Regions from separate parts of the Halomonas sp. IOP_14 genome, predicted to be linked through region 1. Evidence: predicted binding sites of a transcription regulator. Region 1 holds the regulator's gene; each other region holds the start of a gene.

Region 1 (4,185 bases):
GGCCTGGAGCTTAGCGATTGCCGACCCGCTTCAGGGCGCTCTACTCATGGGCGCCTTTGGGCTTGGCACCCTACCTGCGCTGCTTGCCACTGGCCTGGCTGCCCGCCAGCTCAGCCATTTGATACGTCACCCCGCGACCCGCAGCGTGGCAGCGCTGACAATTATCGCTTTTGCACTGTGGCAACTGTGGACGCTTTCGGTACACAACCTCTAATAGCATGACGTGGCTCAACATTTACCTCCTAACCACGGGTTAGGCTAGCGGCATTTCCTAACGTCGGAGCGCCCCTTCATGCCCGTTCATACCCCTGCTGCCTTACCTCTTGCACCCGCTGCTGCCGCAGCCCCTATGCAGCCGGTGTGGGACGAAGCGTTACTGCGTCGCTACGACACCAACGGCCCACGCTACACCTCCTACCCCACGGCGCTGTCGTTTCACGACCAATTTACCCCTGGCGACCTGACCCAGGCATTGGAGCGTAGCAATGCCAGTAAGCGTCCGCTCTCTCTGTACGTTCATGTGCCCTTCTGCCGCAAGATCTGCTTCTACTGCGCGTGTAATAAAATCGCTACCAAAAACACTGCCCTTGCCGAGCCCTATATAGCCCGGCTTGACCGTGAAATGGTGCTGACCGCACGCCACTTGGATACATCACGACCGGTGGAGCAGTTGCATTGGGGCGGCGGCACGCCGACATTTCTCAGTTTGAACCAGATGGGCGACCTGATTGATCGACTGGATGCACGTTTTGGTCTTTCATCGTCTGCTGATCGCGATTACGCAATTGAAATAGATCCTCGCGAAGCGGATGTGTTTACGCTGCGCCATCTCGAATCCCTCGGCTTTAATCGCATCAGCCTGGGCGTGCAGGATTTAAGCCCGCTGGTGCAGAAAGCGATTAACCGTATTCAGCCTCGGGTACTTACCGAAACGCTGATGGAGGAGGCGCATCGCCTGGGCTTTCGCTCGCTCAATCTCGACCTAATTTATGGCTTGCCATTTCAGACTGAAAAGAGCTTTGCCAACACCCTACGCCAGGTGATCGAGCTCAACCCGGCGCGCCTTTCTGTGTTTAATTACGCGCATATGCCCGAGCGTTTTGCCCCGCAGCGGCGCATTAATGTCGATGACTTGCCAGGCGGAGAAGAGAAGCTAGCGATTCTGCGCACCACCATCGAAATGCTCACCGCAGCTGGCTATGTGCATATCGGTATGGATCACTTTGCCCGCCCTGACGATAGCCTGGCTATTGCCCAGCGCGAAGGCTCGCTGCAGCGCAACTTCCAGGGCTACTCCAGCCATGCTCAGTGCGACTTAATCGGGCTTGGCGTATCGGCGATTTCCCGTATTGATGACGTCTATGCGCAGAATCCTAGCGATCTGGCCCGCTACGAAGCGGCGCTGGATCAGGGGCAGCTTGCCACCGTGCGTGGCATACGCTTAAGTGATGACGACCTGATCCGCCGGGATGTGATTGAGCGGCTGATGTGCGATATGGGCATTGATCTGACCGCCGTTAGCCAGCGCTGGAACATTGATGCCCCCCGCTACTTTGCGCCTGCGCTTGAGCGCCTGCAAAGCGCCGAGCAAGATGGCCTGCTGGCACGCAGCGGCGACCAGCTTAACGCAACGCCAATGGGTCGACTGCTGATTCGCCATATAGCAATGGCGTTTGATACCCATCTTTCCGGGCAAACGGGACAACAGTATTCTAAGATTGTTTAATCACCTTATTGCAGGCATGCTAAAGCGACTATAATAAGTAAGGATTTTCTAATTGATAAGCGGGACCCTCTCAAGGAGCAAAGCATGTTGGAACCCATGAGCCGTCGGCGCTCGCTACTCCATGAAGCTCGCTGCCAAACCTGCAGTTTGAGCTCACTGTGCCTGCCACTTGCCCTTGAGCTGGACGACGTGGGGCAGTTTGACGCCATTATTCGTCGTCGCGCGCCGCTGAAAAAAGGCGAACCGCTGTTTCGTCAGGGCGACACCTTTACCAGCGTTTACGCAGTCCGTTCGGGCAGTTTGAAACAGATCACCGCCGAAGGTAACGGCAGCGAGCAGTTGACCAATTTCTACCTGCCCAGTGAATTGGTGGGGTTGGATGGCATTGACGAAGAGCATTACCCCGGTAGCGTTATCGCCCTGGAAACGACCACCGTCTGCGAGATTCCTTTTGACCGCCTGGACTTACTCTCGGAGGAGCTGCCCGAACTGCGTGGCCAGCTTTATCGCAGCATGAGCAAAGAGTTGCGCGATGACCGGCGTATGATGCGGCTACTTTCGCGTAAAACCGCCGATCAGCGGCTGGCAAGTTTTTTGATTACCCTCTCAGATCGTTTTCGTCGCCGGGGCTACTCGCCTTACAGCTTTCGCCTTTCAATGCCCAGGGCTGATATCGGCAACTACCTGGGCTTAGCGGTGGAAACGGTCAGCCGCATACTAAGCCGCTTTCAGCAGCAGAGTGTGGTGGCGGTCTCAGGGCGAGAGGTCAACATTCTCGATATGCCGCGCTTGATTACCCTCGCCGAAGAGGAAGAGCAAACAGTTAGCTGACGTTAAAGGCTTGGATACGCCCCGCCAGTAGCTCTGCTTGCTTGGCCTCAAGGCCTTCAAAATCGAACAGGCTGCGGTCGGCCAACTGGGAAGGGGCAATGTTGGTGACGGCCTTGAACATGCTCTCCAGACGGCCAGGAAACTTTTTGTCCCACTCGGCAAGCATCTCTTTGACCACCTGACGCTGCATATTAGGCTGTGAACCGCACAGGTTGCAGGGAATAATCGGAAACGCCATCAGCCGCGAAAACTCGGCGATATCCGCCTCTTTGCAGTAGGCCAACGGCCGAATAACGATATTCTTCCCATCATCGGATAGCAGCTTTGGCGGCATCGCTTTCAGGTTGCCGCCAAAGAACATATTGAGAAACAGCGTTTCGAGAATATCTTCCCGGTGATGGCCCAGGGCTATCTTATTGGCGCCAATCTCTTCGGCAAAGCCATACAACGAGCCGCGCCGCAGCCGTGAACAAAGCGCGCAGGTGGTTTTACCTTCCGGGGTTTTCTCTTTTACCACCGAGTAAGTATCGCGCTCGACAATGTGGTACTCCACGCCCTGCTTATCCAGATACGCAGGCAATACGTGCTCGGGAAAACCCGGCTGTTTTTGATCCAGATTGACCGCTACCAGCGAAAAATTGACCGGCGCATTGCGCTGCAAATTGCGCAAAATCTCCAGCATCGTGTAGCTGTCCTTTCCACCGGAGAGGCAGACCATTACGCGATCACCTTCATTGATCATTTGGTAATCAATGATCGCATTGCCCACTTCTCGGCGCAGACGCTTTTGCAGCTTGTTAAATTCACGCTTCTGCTTCGCATCAGCCAGCTCAGGCTGGTCGTGCTCAGCGTTAGCTGGGGTGGCTCCAACCGTATCAAGGTGAGCAGGATCAAAGTGATCAAGAGTTTGCATGGTATAAGCACTGCCGAGGGTAGAAGGCGTGAGAGAAAAAAGTAATAACTATTCTAACAACACTCACCGCCTGACCCAACTAATCAGACGTAGCCACACAAGATATCGCAATTGGAAGTGACTATTTTGACCGCTGCACCATACCTCGGTGCGAGGGCAGCTTGGAGCGAGGGTCTTTTGTCATGGATGACAAAAGTAGCGCCCAGGGAGGGGTTCACAGCGCCCTCGCGGAAAGCTGTCCTCGCCACGACGAAAGAGACTACTATGCCACCTGCGCCATAATACGCTGCAGGCGCATATACAGCAGTGCGCTGGCGGTGGCCTCTCCAAGCACACTCTGCATGCCCATGACGGGTACTTGCCAGCATGCCAACGCCTGGGCGAAGCTGCTGGGCGCTTCGACCTCCGGGTGCAAACGGCGCAGTTGGCGCTGATGCAGTTTTGCCACATCGACCTGGGCGTTGGGCAGGGCAAAATTCAGCCGCTTACTGAGTAGTGCATTCAATGCTCCAATGCGCTTCTCTAACTGCCAGCCAACGATGGGCCGATTGCCGATAAATTCTACTAGCGCGCTCAAGTTATCACTGTTTGGTGGCAGTATCTCCCCCGCCTCGCACAGCAAGTGATGACGGCGCAGCGTTGCGCTCGCGGGCTGCTTCGCGCTGCCAAGGGTGATCACAAAAGCGCGGCTGGTATGCACCTGCTGATGGCTCAG
Region 2 (4,185 bases), on a different contig from region 1:
GCATACCCAAATAGCGATCCAGCGTTAGCAGCGCGATGGTCGCGGTCAAAATTGGGAAGGAAGCAATGATCAGCACGTTGGCGCACAGCGAGGTCCAGGTGAAGATCGGCATGCGGAACATCGTCATGCCTTTGGTGCGCATTTTAATGATGGTCACGAAAAAGTTAATACCGGTCAGCGTGGTGCCTATACCGGATATCTGCAACGCCCATATCCAGTAGTCGACCCCCACCCCGGGACTAAACTCGATCCCCGATAACGGCGCGTAAGCGAGCCAGCCGGTTTTGGCGAATTCGCCCACCACCAGCGAGATATTGACCAGTATCGCGGAGACCGCAAACAGCCAAAAGCTTAAGTTATTCAGGAAAGGGAAAGCAACGTCGCGGGCACCAATTTGCAGCGGCACCACCAGGTTCATCAAGCCGATGACCATGGGCATGGCGACAAAGAAGATCATAATCACGCCGTGGGCGGTAAAGATCTGGTCGTAGTGTTCGGGGGGTAAATAGCCCGCTGCATCCCCGGCGGCCATCGCCAGCTGGGTGCGCATCATTATCGCATCCGAGAAGCCGCGCAGCAGCATCACCAGAGCGACGATGAAATACATAATGCCGAGCTTTTTATGGTCAACGGAGGTAAACCACTCGTTCCACAGCCAGCCCCACTTACGGTAATAGGTGATTAAACCAAACAGTGCGATCCCACCAATGGCCATAAAGGCCGCGACGACCATGATGATCGGCTCGTGGTAGGGAATTGACTCTAACGTGAGTTTTCCAAACACGGCTTAACCTCCCACTTCTACGCTAGAGGAGTGGCTGCGCATGGCATTATCCTGACTAGCATGGTTGTTAGTGACATGACCTGATTCGGCCGCGTGATCGGCAGTCTTCTCATTTTCGCCATCGTGGGAGTCAGCATGATCGCCGCCCATCTGATGCTCGCCGCCGGTATGGAAGCTTCGTAAGATGCTTTCATACAGCGATGGTGAAATGGCTGAGAAGTACTCAACCGGATTCGATTCGCTAGGTTCCGCCAACGCTTCATAACCTTCTGGGTAGGTCAGCGTTTGTGGAGCAGCGCGTACCATTTCCACCCAGGCGTCAAAATCCTCGGGGTTGGTCACCTTGGCTTCAAAGGTCATGCCAGAGAAGCCCGCGCCACTGTAGTTGGTGGAACGACCAGGGTAGCTACCAATTTCATCGGCGATGAGATGGACATCGTTATCCATGCCCGCCATGGCATAAATCTGGCTGCCAAGATGGGGGATAAAGAAAGCGTTCATCACTGAGCCTGAGCTGACCCTAAAGCGCACCGGTGTATCTACCGGAAAGGCCACTTCGTTAACACTGGCAATACCCTGCTCGGGGTAGATAAACAGCCACTTCCAATCAAGCGCCACCGCCTGTATTTCGATCGGCGCCACATCGCTTTCCAGCGGTTTGTGGGGATCAAGGCTATGGGAGGTCTTCCAGGTCAACAGGGCGAGCACCGCGATAATCGCACAGGGCACGATCCACACCACCGCTTCAATCACGTTGGAGTGCGCCCAATCAGGCGTGTATTTAGCCAGGCTATTACTACGCCGGTAACGCCAGCCAAACAGCAGCGTCATGACAATCACAGGAATAACTACAATCAACATTAGGCCAAAGGCGGTCAGAATCAGTGTGCGCTGCTCAGCGCCAATCTGGCCTTTTGGGTCTAGCAGCGCTGAACTACAGCCTGCTAGAAACAGACACAGCGCAAGGAGCACTAGAGTGCCTCGCCTGCGCCAAAGTGAGCGTCGTTGCATGGTGTGATCTCGTCAGAGGTTGTTTAAAACACTAGCTAGCCATGTCGCCCTTCTACATAGCAGGCTAACTACCACCCCATACTCTTCCCAAAACATGCTCTGCATGGCGCTCTTGAAAACGAGCTAGGAAAACGCTCTCAAGGACAGTGCACACGTGACGCTGGGCGCCATTGCTCCGGGAAAAATATGCGTCGCCGGATGGGAATTGGCGACGAGCCTCGCTGGCCTAAGCACTAAAGGCTTAAGCAGTTAAGACTAAAGTATTTTCTATTGATCGAGATCATGAAAGAAGTGGCGCATTGCCGCACCCAAGGTATTGACTGGGATGAGCAAGGGGGAAATCGCTTACGCCACTGTGACGGTGGGAACCACTATCTCAGGTACAACGCGGCCATTTTTTTTAAGCAACTGCGGGGCGCCCTCTTCGTCGGTAACCACCACATCAAAATCGTCCAGAGCAGCGAAATAGGCCGGGCGAACTACGCTGAACTTACTGGCATCTACCACCAACAGGCGCTGCATAGCGGTGGCAATGGCAGCCTGTTTAGGCGCCACTTCGTGAAAGTGAAAGCAACTAACACCACGCTCTAAATCCACCCCTGCAGCGGAGATCAGCGCCTTATTAATGCCTAACCGCTCGATAGCAGCAGTCATATTGTCGCTACCGAATGACTGCGAGGTGGCATAAAACAGCCCGCCCAGTAGCACCAAGCGCACGTTGGGCAGGGCGGCAACGGCATTGGCAACATTAAGCGCATAGGTCACTACCGTCAGCTCTCGGAAATGACTTAACTGGCTCAGCAGCGGCATTAGCGTTGAGCCGCAGTCGATAAACAGCGTATCGCCCTCTTCTATGTAGGCTAACGCCCGCTGACAAAGCCGATACTTGGCCTGGTAGTGGCTAGCCTGCTGTTCGGTCAAGTCATAAATAGGCGTTACGCCAGGGTAGTTTGCCATCACTAGGCGTCCACCCAGCAGGCTAATGGCAGTATCCTGAGTCGTCAGATCGCGACGGATGGTCATTTCGGAAACATCGCATAGCTCTGCGGCATCGCGCAGATGAAGAGTACCGCCACTGGCAAGCGCTTCCTGAAGCTTGGCAAGGCGCAGCGCACTACGGCCATTCATGGTGGGCATCTCCTGGCAAACCCCTCTTGTTGTGATTTTCGCAACGAGAGCATCGGTGTTGCGTCCATTTTCATTTCTATGCTGAGCGAGCGGCGGCGTAATTTCCACTGCTACGACGGCTATTGGTGCTATTAGTGCCACAATGAGAGCCATATGACATTTAAATAGCGTTGATGTGACAACTCTTGCAAATCAACGTTAGAAAAATAACACTAAATGTTATAATTTTAACATTAACGCCAGCCCGCACGACTACAACCTCGGATAGCCACACCCAAGTGGCTCCGCGACAACCAATGTTGAGGCTCTCATGACTGCTCGTACACACTCTCGCCCCCCTTCGTCTAAGATCGCGCTTGGCGCTGGCGTATTAGGGGCCATACTCACTACGCCGCTAATGGCAGACGAGGCTGCTCAGTCGCATCCTCTAGATCGACTGTGGTCATTCGCCAACGTTTCGGTTAACTACCTGGACTGGTCAAACGGCACCGAGGCGCGCACCGCTTCCAACGCGGCGAAAAGCGACTTTATGTTTCTCGAAATCGAAGGCGGCGCTGGCTTTAGCTGGGGCGAGTTCTACGGCTTCTTTGATTTCGAGAACCCCACCAACGACCAGTTCGATGAGTCCAGCGGTGGTAAAGACAACTTCCGCACCGCGGGTAAAGTGACCTCACACATTTACCTGGGTGACAGCTCGCTGTCGATTTACGCCCACCTGTATGACTTCCGTGATTACGGTTATGACAGCCGCGAGCAGGATCAGATTCTTGGTTTGGGTTACCGCACTACCTTCGACAATGGCCTGTGGTTCAAGCCCTTTATCGGTGCTGCGCGGGTACAAAGTAACAGCTATACCGGCATGAACGGCTATATGGCAGGCTGGGTCGCGGGTTATGATTTCACTGCACTCAACCAGGACTTCAGCGTCACCAACTGGCACGAACAGACCTTTGGTCGCGACGATGAGTATCTGGAGCAGAACTACGTGGGCGATACAGCGGGCAGTGTAGGCACCAACGGTGCACTGAGCCTATGGTGGCATCCGAGTGATTTGATCACCACTGGCATTCAGTATCGCTACTCTGACAATAAGTTGGGCACCCCCAACAATTATCAGAATGCGATGATCTACTCCGTCAAGCTCAACTTACTATAAACGCGCTTCTTACTCGCGGACTCGAAGGATCTCCTTATGACACTCCTTATGAGCTTGGTGGGTATGGTCACTCTGGTGGCCATTGCCCTGATCTTCTCCTACGACC
Region 3 (4,185 bases), on a different contig from region 1:
AATAACTCCTTATCTATTAGCTCCTTATATTCTTGTTCTTTTTTTTCTATCATTGAGTCTGCACTGTCATCTTCTGGAATCGATTCTAGTTTAGTACTGATATTACCTATTAATTCTTTCAGTCTTTCCAAAGGGACTAAATCAAGAGCATCAGTATTTTCAGGCAAGGTATTTGTAGTAAAGCTCGACTTCCTTAACTTCAATTCACTTAAAAAGCTTTCTATATCAACTCTGAAATCAACAATGTTTTCATCAGCTAAAGCTATAGCACTTTCATATGGCGCTAAATCAAACCTATAGTCCTTAATATCTTTCTTTTCTCTATCTAATATCGCTTTACTTGTTGAAGAAATCGTTACTGTATTATCTGCCAAAAAATCGATAAAAGTGGCCATTCTCTTAGATGAAACATCCCCAATTTCTTGCAAGCATAGCGGGCAATTATCCTTTTCTTTGGGGGGGAATAAGGTGGTTGAAGGTAAGGACTTTATAAATATTTCTGCCGAGTCCCACATAACTTTCCAATTTTCATCACCAACCCCAGAAATAGGTAATCCAGAGAATGTTCTATCCTTTACTTCATCTGCCAACTGCTTCTTCTTTATAAAGTCGCGCTCTTTTTCCTTTAAGCTATCGAATTTATCGTCATCAACTACCGACTTAGATTCAACAAGGTATTGGTAAAGAGGTTTTAACTGTCTAATTGAACCTGATAATTCCGTCTTTATTTGTTTTGGTGACTTCGCCTTATATAAATCTATTTCTTTCTTCAGCTCTTCAATTTTTAAAATATTATTATCATCAATTGCGTAGAAGTCTAGCTCTTCGATTCCCGTAGAAGCAGATAATTGGTTTATAAATAAACCAGTTTTTGTATCTGAAAAAGTAGGCAAGCCAACAAAGCCATTTCCAGCCATTGTTTCTTCGGCCACTTGCCGATTAACATAATCAATCGCTTCAGCTAAATCTTCTAAAAGATGCAATCCACTGGGTTTATAACCCAATTCATCTTCGTTCGTTACAAAATGTGCAGCTGCATCACTATCAAAAACCCTTATTGATTTTAAGTTCTCATTACTCTTAAAACTTAGATTCCAATTATGTTCATGAGCATCTTCATTAACATTTATTGAAATGTTTGCTGAAGTGGGCTTGTCGGATTTTTCAAATACATTTCCTAGAATTTTAGGTGTACCACCTCTAGATAAACAAGCATGTTTAATTATTCTTGAGTAAGATGATTTTCCCGCACCATTATCACCGTAAATTATAGTCATTCCACTTTTTGGAAAAGATAACAACTGATCTTCAGACAAAGCTCCGACATTTACGACAGTGTCAATCTGCTTCAATGTTACCTTGCCAGCTTCTTCATTGAAGCCTGAGGTATCTAGTGGCAGGCTCAACAGCTTTGATATTTCCTCATCAGAAATAATATCATGCTCTACTAAAGATACTTTATAGATTTCATCAAAATGTATAGGAGATAACGCGCCCTCACTTAATGACAATTTCACTGAATGTTGCCACCATAGCGGTTTATCCTTGATCCAATCAGCAATGTTTTCCACTGGTGTCATTTATAATAAGTCCTTACTTCAGTAAAATAACGATCTATATACTTTCAGGTGAGATTTACCTGATAGGGCATTTAACGCCAAGCTAAGCGGCGGCCCGTCAGTGCCGTCCGGTGGAGGCCAAAGGCCGGAACAAACTTAAGCGCCTTGTTAAGCCTATGGGCACTCAGGCAAGCTGAGGAGATTGTTTGGCTGCTCCCCATCATTTTGAGTTTTCAGGTATTTTCTGCCGCTTGCGCTTTTCGCAACAACTACCCAGACTGACTCGCCACCAACGCTGACGTAAAATTTCCACTTTCCAGCCTCAATGCCTTCAATGGCTCGGTCGAGGCTGAGTTTCCATCGAGTACCATCGCCGTTTACACCGCCGATGCTGCTGATCCGCTCGTGAGCACTTTGCCGGTTAGTCTTATTGATACACTTAACTTGATGATTAGCAGCCATTTCTTCCTCCTTGAGGGTTGTAAGGCTTAACAGCGTATTAGACGGCGCGTTCTATGATTGAATGAACGTGCTGGCACTTTTTTCCGGCAAATGCAGCCTGCCAGATTCTCCCAAGCCTATGATTCTTCGAACTATGTATTTCCATTAGGCTATATATCCAAAACTCGCGCTCCTGCTGCATTTCCCGGCATGACCGCTTTGGGTTGAAAAGAGTCATTCGCGCACTTCTTCATAAAAGGCCATCCTGCCCGCTAGAGGCTCCATACCTTCAATCGGCTCCACATAACTTCAAGCAATATCCCGACTTTCATCCAGTGAAAAATACACCGTACGCCCTTTAAAGGGGCAATAAGTGGTGGTTTCTGAAGGGGTGAGTAAGTCCATGCGCACATCTTCACGTGGAAAGTAGTGGCGTGGCGGGTAGCCGTGTTCGCGGAGTTCCAATGTATTACTGGAGTCGGCTATCAGAATGCCATCAACCTGAACGTGCATGCGCTGCTTGCTTGGATGAAGCGTTATGCGGGCATTCTGCATCGTCAATTCCCTGCGGCGTTTTTTTTCGCTCTAATACTTCGAGCGTAGCAGTTCATTTAGATTAAGCCTACTTTGAATACTTAGTTTTTAGTCGATAGTGGCCACTTCGTGATCTAGGTCAGCCATCGCTTCCATGCGACTGCTTATGGCGCCTGGGTGAATGCGGCATAGCGCCAGCTCGTAGCCTGCGAGTCAAAAGTGCCCGACCGCCTACTCCTCCGGTGGGAAAAGGTGGGCATCGGTCAAGGTACGTGGCCGGTACTCGCACGTATTATCGGCCCAGCGCTTCCAAACACTCTCATCGACTGAAATATTCACCGCACACTGCCCTGGCATCACTTCCGAATATTGTCGGTAAAATCGGCCGTCAGTTGTCTTTCCAAGGCGTTTGTATCTGGCGTAGAACCCCTTCAGGAAATCAGAAAACGAATCTTTGGGTGCTGTCTTCCAGGCATCCTCAGCAACTTCGTAGGGTGCCAGTTTTAGGCCTGCCTTTTGCGCCTTGGCTAACATCCAGCTCAGCGATATATCGGCCAGTGTGTCGTCAGCGCCATAGCCGCCGCCTACATTGGCGTGGGCGCCGATAAACCAGCACTGCTCTACGTCGATAGCACCTATGCACGGTAATTCTTGTGTCGGCCAAGAGAGGACATTCAGCGTGGGCTGATATAACCTCCGCAATCACGCGCTTGTCGCGTGCTTTGCATTCTTATACGTGATCTCGCTCTATCTGTGAGGCGCCGGCGATCTTTACAGTAAAGCCTCGCTGCGAAAGGTTTTCATAGACCCGTGTAAGATTCACCTTGCTGAAAAACGGCAAATTTTCTTTTAGGCTTTGTCCGTCAGCACCCAAGATCAAGAAGATAACTTCGTACTCGGAACTTCTAATTGAATTTAATGGCACGAGATCTCTTGCTCGAGGATTGACGCGCCGAAGTACCGTTCTTGCTTTTTTTCGAAATCCCTTGTCCCCCAACATTACTTCAGCCGACACACTACCTTGCGCAAAGAGATGGCTCAATCCTGCTGATCCTCCCTTCCGGTGCTTGACGTGAATAAGCTGCTTACCTTGGGTCAGTAAATCACACAATTCAATTGGTGAGGTCGTCTTTGTACACTTCACTAACTTTTTATCTAAAAGAAAAAACCCTTGTGCCGCCGCGGCTCTTTCATTGTAGTCGCCCTCGGTCTCAATCTTGTTTTTTCCATCTTCTTCCCAAACGTAGACTCCGGGGAACTTTAGATCACTTAAGGCGACCATAGCCAGTGTTGAGTCGACTCCATTCATAAATGACTTATCTATCTCATACCAATTTCCACCAAATATGATTTTTTTTGTATCTCCAGTATCTAGTTCCAAGTACAAACAAGAGTAAACTGAATGGCCGAACTCGTTTTCATGGACATCGGTTACAAATAGTCGGTCTCTTTTAATCGATTCAATTGTTACAGAAGCCATGTCCACGTTATTTAAATATTGATCCGCATCAATAGTCGGAGTCAGTTCATTCTTGGATCTAGTAAAGCTAAAGCCTATAACCTTGTCCCATTCAATGATTTCCGGAAGTGTAATTATCAGCCCCAAGTCTTTGTTCTTCACCGCATCCAGTAACAATCCATCCAGCGCTGA
Region 4 (4,185 bases), on a different contig from region 1:
ATTGAGATTAACGTGCCCCATCAGCAGGTGGCCAATGATCTCAAGCATCTTGGCGCAGCGATTCGAGGGGAGCCGCGTGAGCAGTAAACCTCAGGCGCCGACTCTGGTAATGCTCCACGGTCTGTTGGGCGATGCTCAGGACTGGGGTGAGGTCATCGCTGACTTGGAAGGCATCAACTCCCTCGCGCTGGATTTACCCGGCCACGGCCAGAATCACCACGTGCAGGTAGGCTCTTTTGAGGCCTTTCACCACTGGCTTGGCGATACACTGATAACTCACGGTGTTCGCCATTACTGCCTACTGGGTTACTCCCTGGGCGGGCGCTTGGCGCTGTACCATGCCAGCCGTCAGCCACCGGGGCTGGAAGCACTCTGGCTGGAGAGTGCCCACCCAGGGCTGCCCGCCAGTGAGCGCTCTGCCCGAATTGCGCACGATGAGCACTGGGCAACACGCTTCGAGCAGGAACCATTGGAAAACGTACTTGCCGACTGGTACCAGCAGCCGGTGTTCGCCGACTTAACCGAGGTTCAGCGCGGTCGGCAGATTCAACGTCGGCTAGCGAATCATGGGTCAGCTATTGCCAGCATGCTGCAATCAACTTCCTTGGGTCAACAGCCTACGCTTTGGCAGTGGCTGGAAAGCACCTCGCTACCGGTGGGGTACTTTTCGGGGCAGCGGGACATCAAGTTCCACACTCTGGCGTCTCATCTGGCAACAATGGCCCCGCGCCTGCGCCATATTACGCTGGAAGGGGGCCACAATCTTCATGCTGAGCAACCTGAGATGATTGCTCAGCAGCTCAATGCCTGGTATCGCACGCTAGGCTAATGTTTATCAGCTGATCACCATTAACCAGGGCAGGCCGACCACCAGCCAAATTACCAGAAATAGCAGCCCGAAGATCGCCCCTAGGCGCCAAAAGAGCGCGCTGGGCAGGTAGCCGCTGCCGTAGTAAACCGGGCTTGGCCCTGTGCCGTAGGGGGTCAGAATGCCCATAAAGCCAAGTGTGGGTAGCAGTAGCAGAACAAACATCTGCATATCCAGACCGGCAATGCCTGATGCCGCTGCCAGAATCACCGGTAGCAAGGCGGTAACGTGGGCAGTAACACTGGCAAAGAAGTAGTGCAGTAGATAGAAAATGACCACCAGCGCCACCATGGCCATTAGAGGGTTGAAGTGGCTTATTTGCCCGCCAACCACATTGCCAAACCAGTTAACGAACCCTACTTGGCTGAGCCCGCCCGCTAGTGCCACCAGAGTGGCAAACCATACAAAGGTATTCCAGGCTGCTCGGTTATCGAGAATATCGCTCCAGGTCACAATGCCGGTTAACAGCATGCCGCAGATCACCACCAAGCCTACCAGCGACCCAGAGATAATATCGCCCGCAAAAATCCATAGCAGCAGGGCGGTGACCACCATAATGACCAGCATTATTTCATGGCGGGTCAGTGCTCCCAGCTTGGTTAACTCCTGCCCCGCCCAGTCGGAGATTTCATTCCCCGCTTTCACTTCGGGCGCGCATAGCCAGTAGCTCAGCAGCGGCACCAGCAGGAGCAGCAGAATGCCGACAGGTGCTACTGCCATAAACCACTGCCCCCAGTTGATATGAATACCTGTCGCGCTCTCGGTTAGCGCGATCGCCAATAGATTGGGCGCCAGAGCGGTCAAAAATAGCGAACTGGTCACACAGGTGGAAGCCAGCGCGGTCCACATCAAAAAGCTGCCCATGCGCTTCATGCTGGGGTCATTGGGGTGCGAATCGTAAAGCGGCGGCAGGTTGCGAATCACGGGGTAGATCGTGCCTGCGCTACGTGCGGTGTTCGAGGGCGTAAACGGCGCCAGAATGCCATCGGCAATCATCACCGCGTAGCCAAGAGTCAACGTACGTTTTCCCATTGCCTTGACCAGCCAAAGCGATATTCGCCTGCCGAGTCCGGTTTTTTCATACCCCAAGGCAAACATAAATGCGCCGAAAATCAGCCATACGGTGGAATTGGTAAAGCCCGACACCGCCCATGAGAATGCCTGGTTAGCAGCACTGAATCCGTCAGTCGCCAGTTGCTCCGGAGAGAACAGCACCCACCGGGAAAGTAGTGCCACCAGGGTAACGCCGACCAGGCCCACCACTGCGCCCGGCAATGGTTCAAGAATAAGGCCAACCACACAGCCGAGGAAAATGGCGAAAAAGTACCACGCATGAGGCGCAAGCCCCAGGGGAGTGGGTATCAGCGCGACGATGATAGCAACTGCTAGCGGCGCTAACAGTTTCCATCGCGGCGAGGGTTGAGCATCGGTCGTCATGCGGCACCTCTCTTCAGTGTTGGTAGTGTGCTCTTTTTGCTTGGTGGGCAGTGGTCTGCCCGGCAGTGAGTGATTTGAAGAGTAGGCGGTGCAGCACTAGGGTAAAAGTGATGCTAGCTCGATTCCTCCCTTTCTTGATGTACATCAATAGTCCTTTGGACTAATGAACAGGGCCTTCCCCTTGTATGGTAAGTTCGAATAGACAAGACGGCAGCGCAGATTGCCGCCAGTACCACCTTTGACTTGGCTAATGAAGGGGCTTTTCATGCAACAGCGAGATTTTGATATCGTCATTGTTGGTGGGGGTGGTGCAGGCTTACGCGCTGCTATCGGGGCTGCCGAGCAGGCCAAAGAGCAGGGCACTCCCCAGCGCATAGCGCTGCTGTCCAAGGTTTACCCCATGCGTTCCCATACCGTGGCGGCTGAAGGTGGCGCTGCCGCCGTCACCAGTGCCGAAGATTCCCACCAAGCGCATTTCGACGACACGGTGTCAGGCGGTGACTGGCTGGTTGAGCAGGGCGTCGTCGACTACTTTGTTCATCACGCTTATCAAGAATTGGTGCAGATGGAGCGCTGGGGCTGCCCCTGGAGCCGTAAAGGCGATGGCCAAGTGCAGGTGCGCCGCTTCGGGGGCATGAAAACCGCACGCACCTGGTTTGCGGCCGACAAAACCGGCTTTCATATGCTCCACACCCTGTTTCAGACCTCGCTGAAGTACCCAGAGATTGAGCGTTTTGATGAGTTCTTTGTGCTCGATCTGGCGGTACACGAAGGTGCGGTTATTGGCGTTATAGCCCTGCAGATCGCTACCGGTGAACTGACCCTGCTGCGCGCTAAAGCGGTGATTCTCGCTACCGGCGGCGCAGGGCGCTTGTTCCGCTTCAATACCAACGCGGGAATTGTCACCGGCGACGGCATGGCGATGGCCTATCGTCACGGTGTGGCGTTGCGGGATATGGAGTTTGTCCAGTACCACCCCACCGGCCTGCCCGGTTCTGGCATTTTGATTACCGAAGCGTGCCGGGGCGAAGGCGGCATTCTGCTCAATAAAGAGGGCTACCGCTATCTGCAGGATTACGGCCTGGGCCCAGAAACTCCGCTTGGCAAGCCGGAAAACAAATATATGGAACTGGGGCCACGGGACAAACTCTCCCAGGCCTTCTGGCAAGAGCAGCAGGCGGGCCGCACCGGCAAGTTTGGCGACAGCGATGTGGTCTATCTCGACCTGCGCCACTTGGGTGAAAAGTACATTCTGGAGCGCCTACCGTTTATCTGTGAACTGGCTAAATCCTATATCAATGTTGATCCGGTGAAAGACCCCATTCCCATTCGCCCGGCGGTTCACTACACCATGGGTGGGATTGAGACCGACCCTCAGTGCGAAACCTCCATTGCCGGGCTTTACGCCGCCGGGGAGTGTGCTTCAGTTGGTTTGCACGGTGCCAACCGCCTGGGCTCCAACTCGCTGACCGAGCTGCTGGTATTTGGCCGCTTAGCCGGTGAACAAGCGAGCCAGCGAGCGGCCAAAACCGAGTGGGCTGATGAGCGCTTGCTGGAAGCCCAGGGCGATCGCCAACAAGCCAAGCTGTTGCGGCTCTGTGACGGAACCGAGGGGGCAGAGAATTGGGTAGCACTCAAGCACGCCATGGTGCAAGCCATGGAGAGTGGCTGCGGTATTTACCGCACTGAAGAGGGCATGCGCCATTCGCTGGATACCATGCGTCAGCTACGTGAGCGCTTTAATAAGGTTCGCGTTAATGATACCAGCAAGATATTCAATACCGAGCTACTGGAATGTCTTGAACTGGAGTGTGGCCTGGATATTGCCGAAGCCTCTTGCTTAGGGGCGCTTGAGCGTCGTGAATCCCGTGGTGCCCATC

The links. The regulator FNR, encoded in region 1, switches genes on or off when oxygen is low (the NO sensors DNR and NnrR bind a similar motif). The targets are predictions, from matches to a motif close to TTGATNTANATCAA.
Region 2: the regulator FNR is predicted to act here: its motif matches at 2,066-2,079, upstream of cyoA (ubiquinol oxidase subunit II).
Region 3: the regulator FNR is predicted to act here: its motif matches at 2,664-2,677, upstream of K7H09_RS00955 (DUF427 domain-containing protein).
Region 4: the regulator FNR is predicted to act here: its motif matches at 2,440-2,453, upstream of frdA (fumarate reductase (quinol) flavoprotein subunit).

The regions. Positions count from the first base shown of each region.
Region 1 covers NZ_JAINWD010000053.1:17,682-21,866, reverse strand. Annotated here, with positions in the region: gene K7H09_RS22285 (sulfite exporter TauE/SafE family protein) at 1-214, shown strand, start outside; gene hemN (oxygen-independent coproporphyrinogen III oxidase) at 293-1,726, shown strand; gene fnr (fumarate/nitrate reduction transcriptional regulator Fnr) at 1,811-2,557, shown strand; gene ttcA (tRNA 2-thiocytidine(32) synthetase TtcA) at 2,550-3,470, opposite strand; gene K7H09_RS22265 (DNA polymerase III subunit epsilon) at 3,733-4,185, opposite strand, start outside.
Region 2 covers NZ_JAINWD010000040.1:22,154-26,338, reverse strand. Annotated here, with positions in the region: gene cyoB (cytochrome o ubiquinol oxidase subunit I) at 1-784, opposite strand, end outside; gene cyoA (ubiquinol oxidase subunit II) at 788-1,795, opposite strand; gene K7H09_RS19765 (DeoR/GlpR family DNA-binding transcription regulator) at 2,141-2,923, opposite strand; gene K7H09_RS19760 (outer membrane protein OmpK) at 3,234-4,079, shown strand; gene K7H09_RS19755 (NupC/NupG family nucleoside CNT transporter) at 4,116-4,185, shown strand, end outside.
Region 3 covers NZ_JAINWD010000001.1:188,970-193,154, reverse strand. Annotated here, with positions in the region: gene K7H09_RS00965 (AAA family ATPase) at 1-1,580, opposite strand, end outside; gene K7H09_RS00960 (DUF3892 domain-containing protein) at 1,734-2,021, opposite strand; gene K7H09_RS00955 (DUF427 domain-containing protein) at 2,310-2,555, opposite strand; gene K7H09_RS00950 (phospholipase effector Tle1 domain-containing protein) at 2,766-3,236, opposite strand; gene K7H09_RS00945 (TIGR04141 family sporadically distributed protein) at 3,265-4,185, opposite strand, start outside.
Region 4 covers NZ_JAINWD010000002.1:119,188-123,372, forward strand. Annotated here, with positions in the region: gene menD (2-succinyl-5-enolpyruvyl-6-hydroxy-3-cyclohexene-1-carboxylic-acid synthase) at 1-87, shown strand, start outside; gene menH (2-succinyl-6-hydroxy-2,4-cyclohexadiene-1-carboxylate synthase) at 77-829, shown strand; gene K7H09_RS02165 (anion permease) at 836-2,305, opposite strand; gene frdA (fumarate reductase (quinol) flavoprotein subunit) at 2,571-4,185, shown strand, end outside.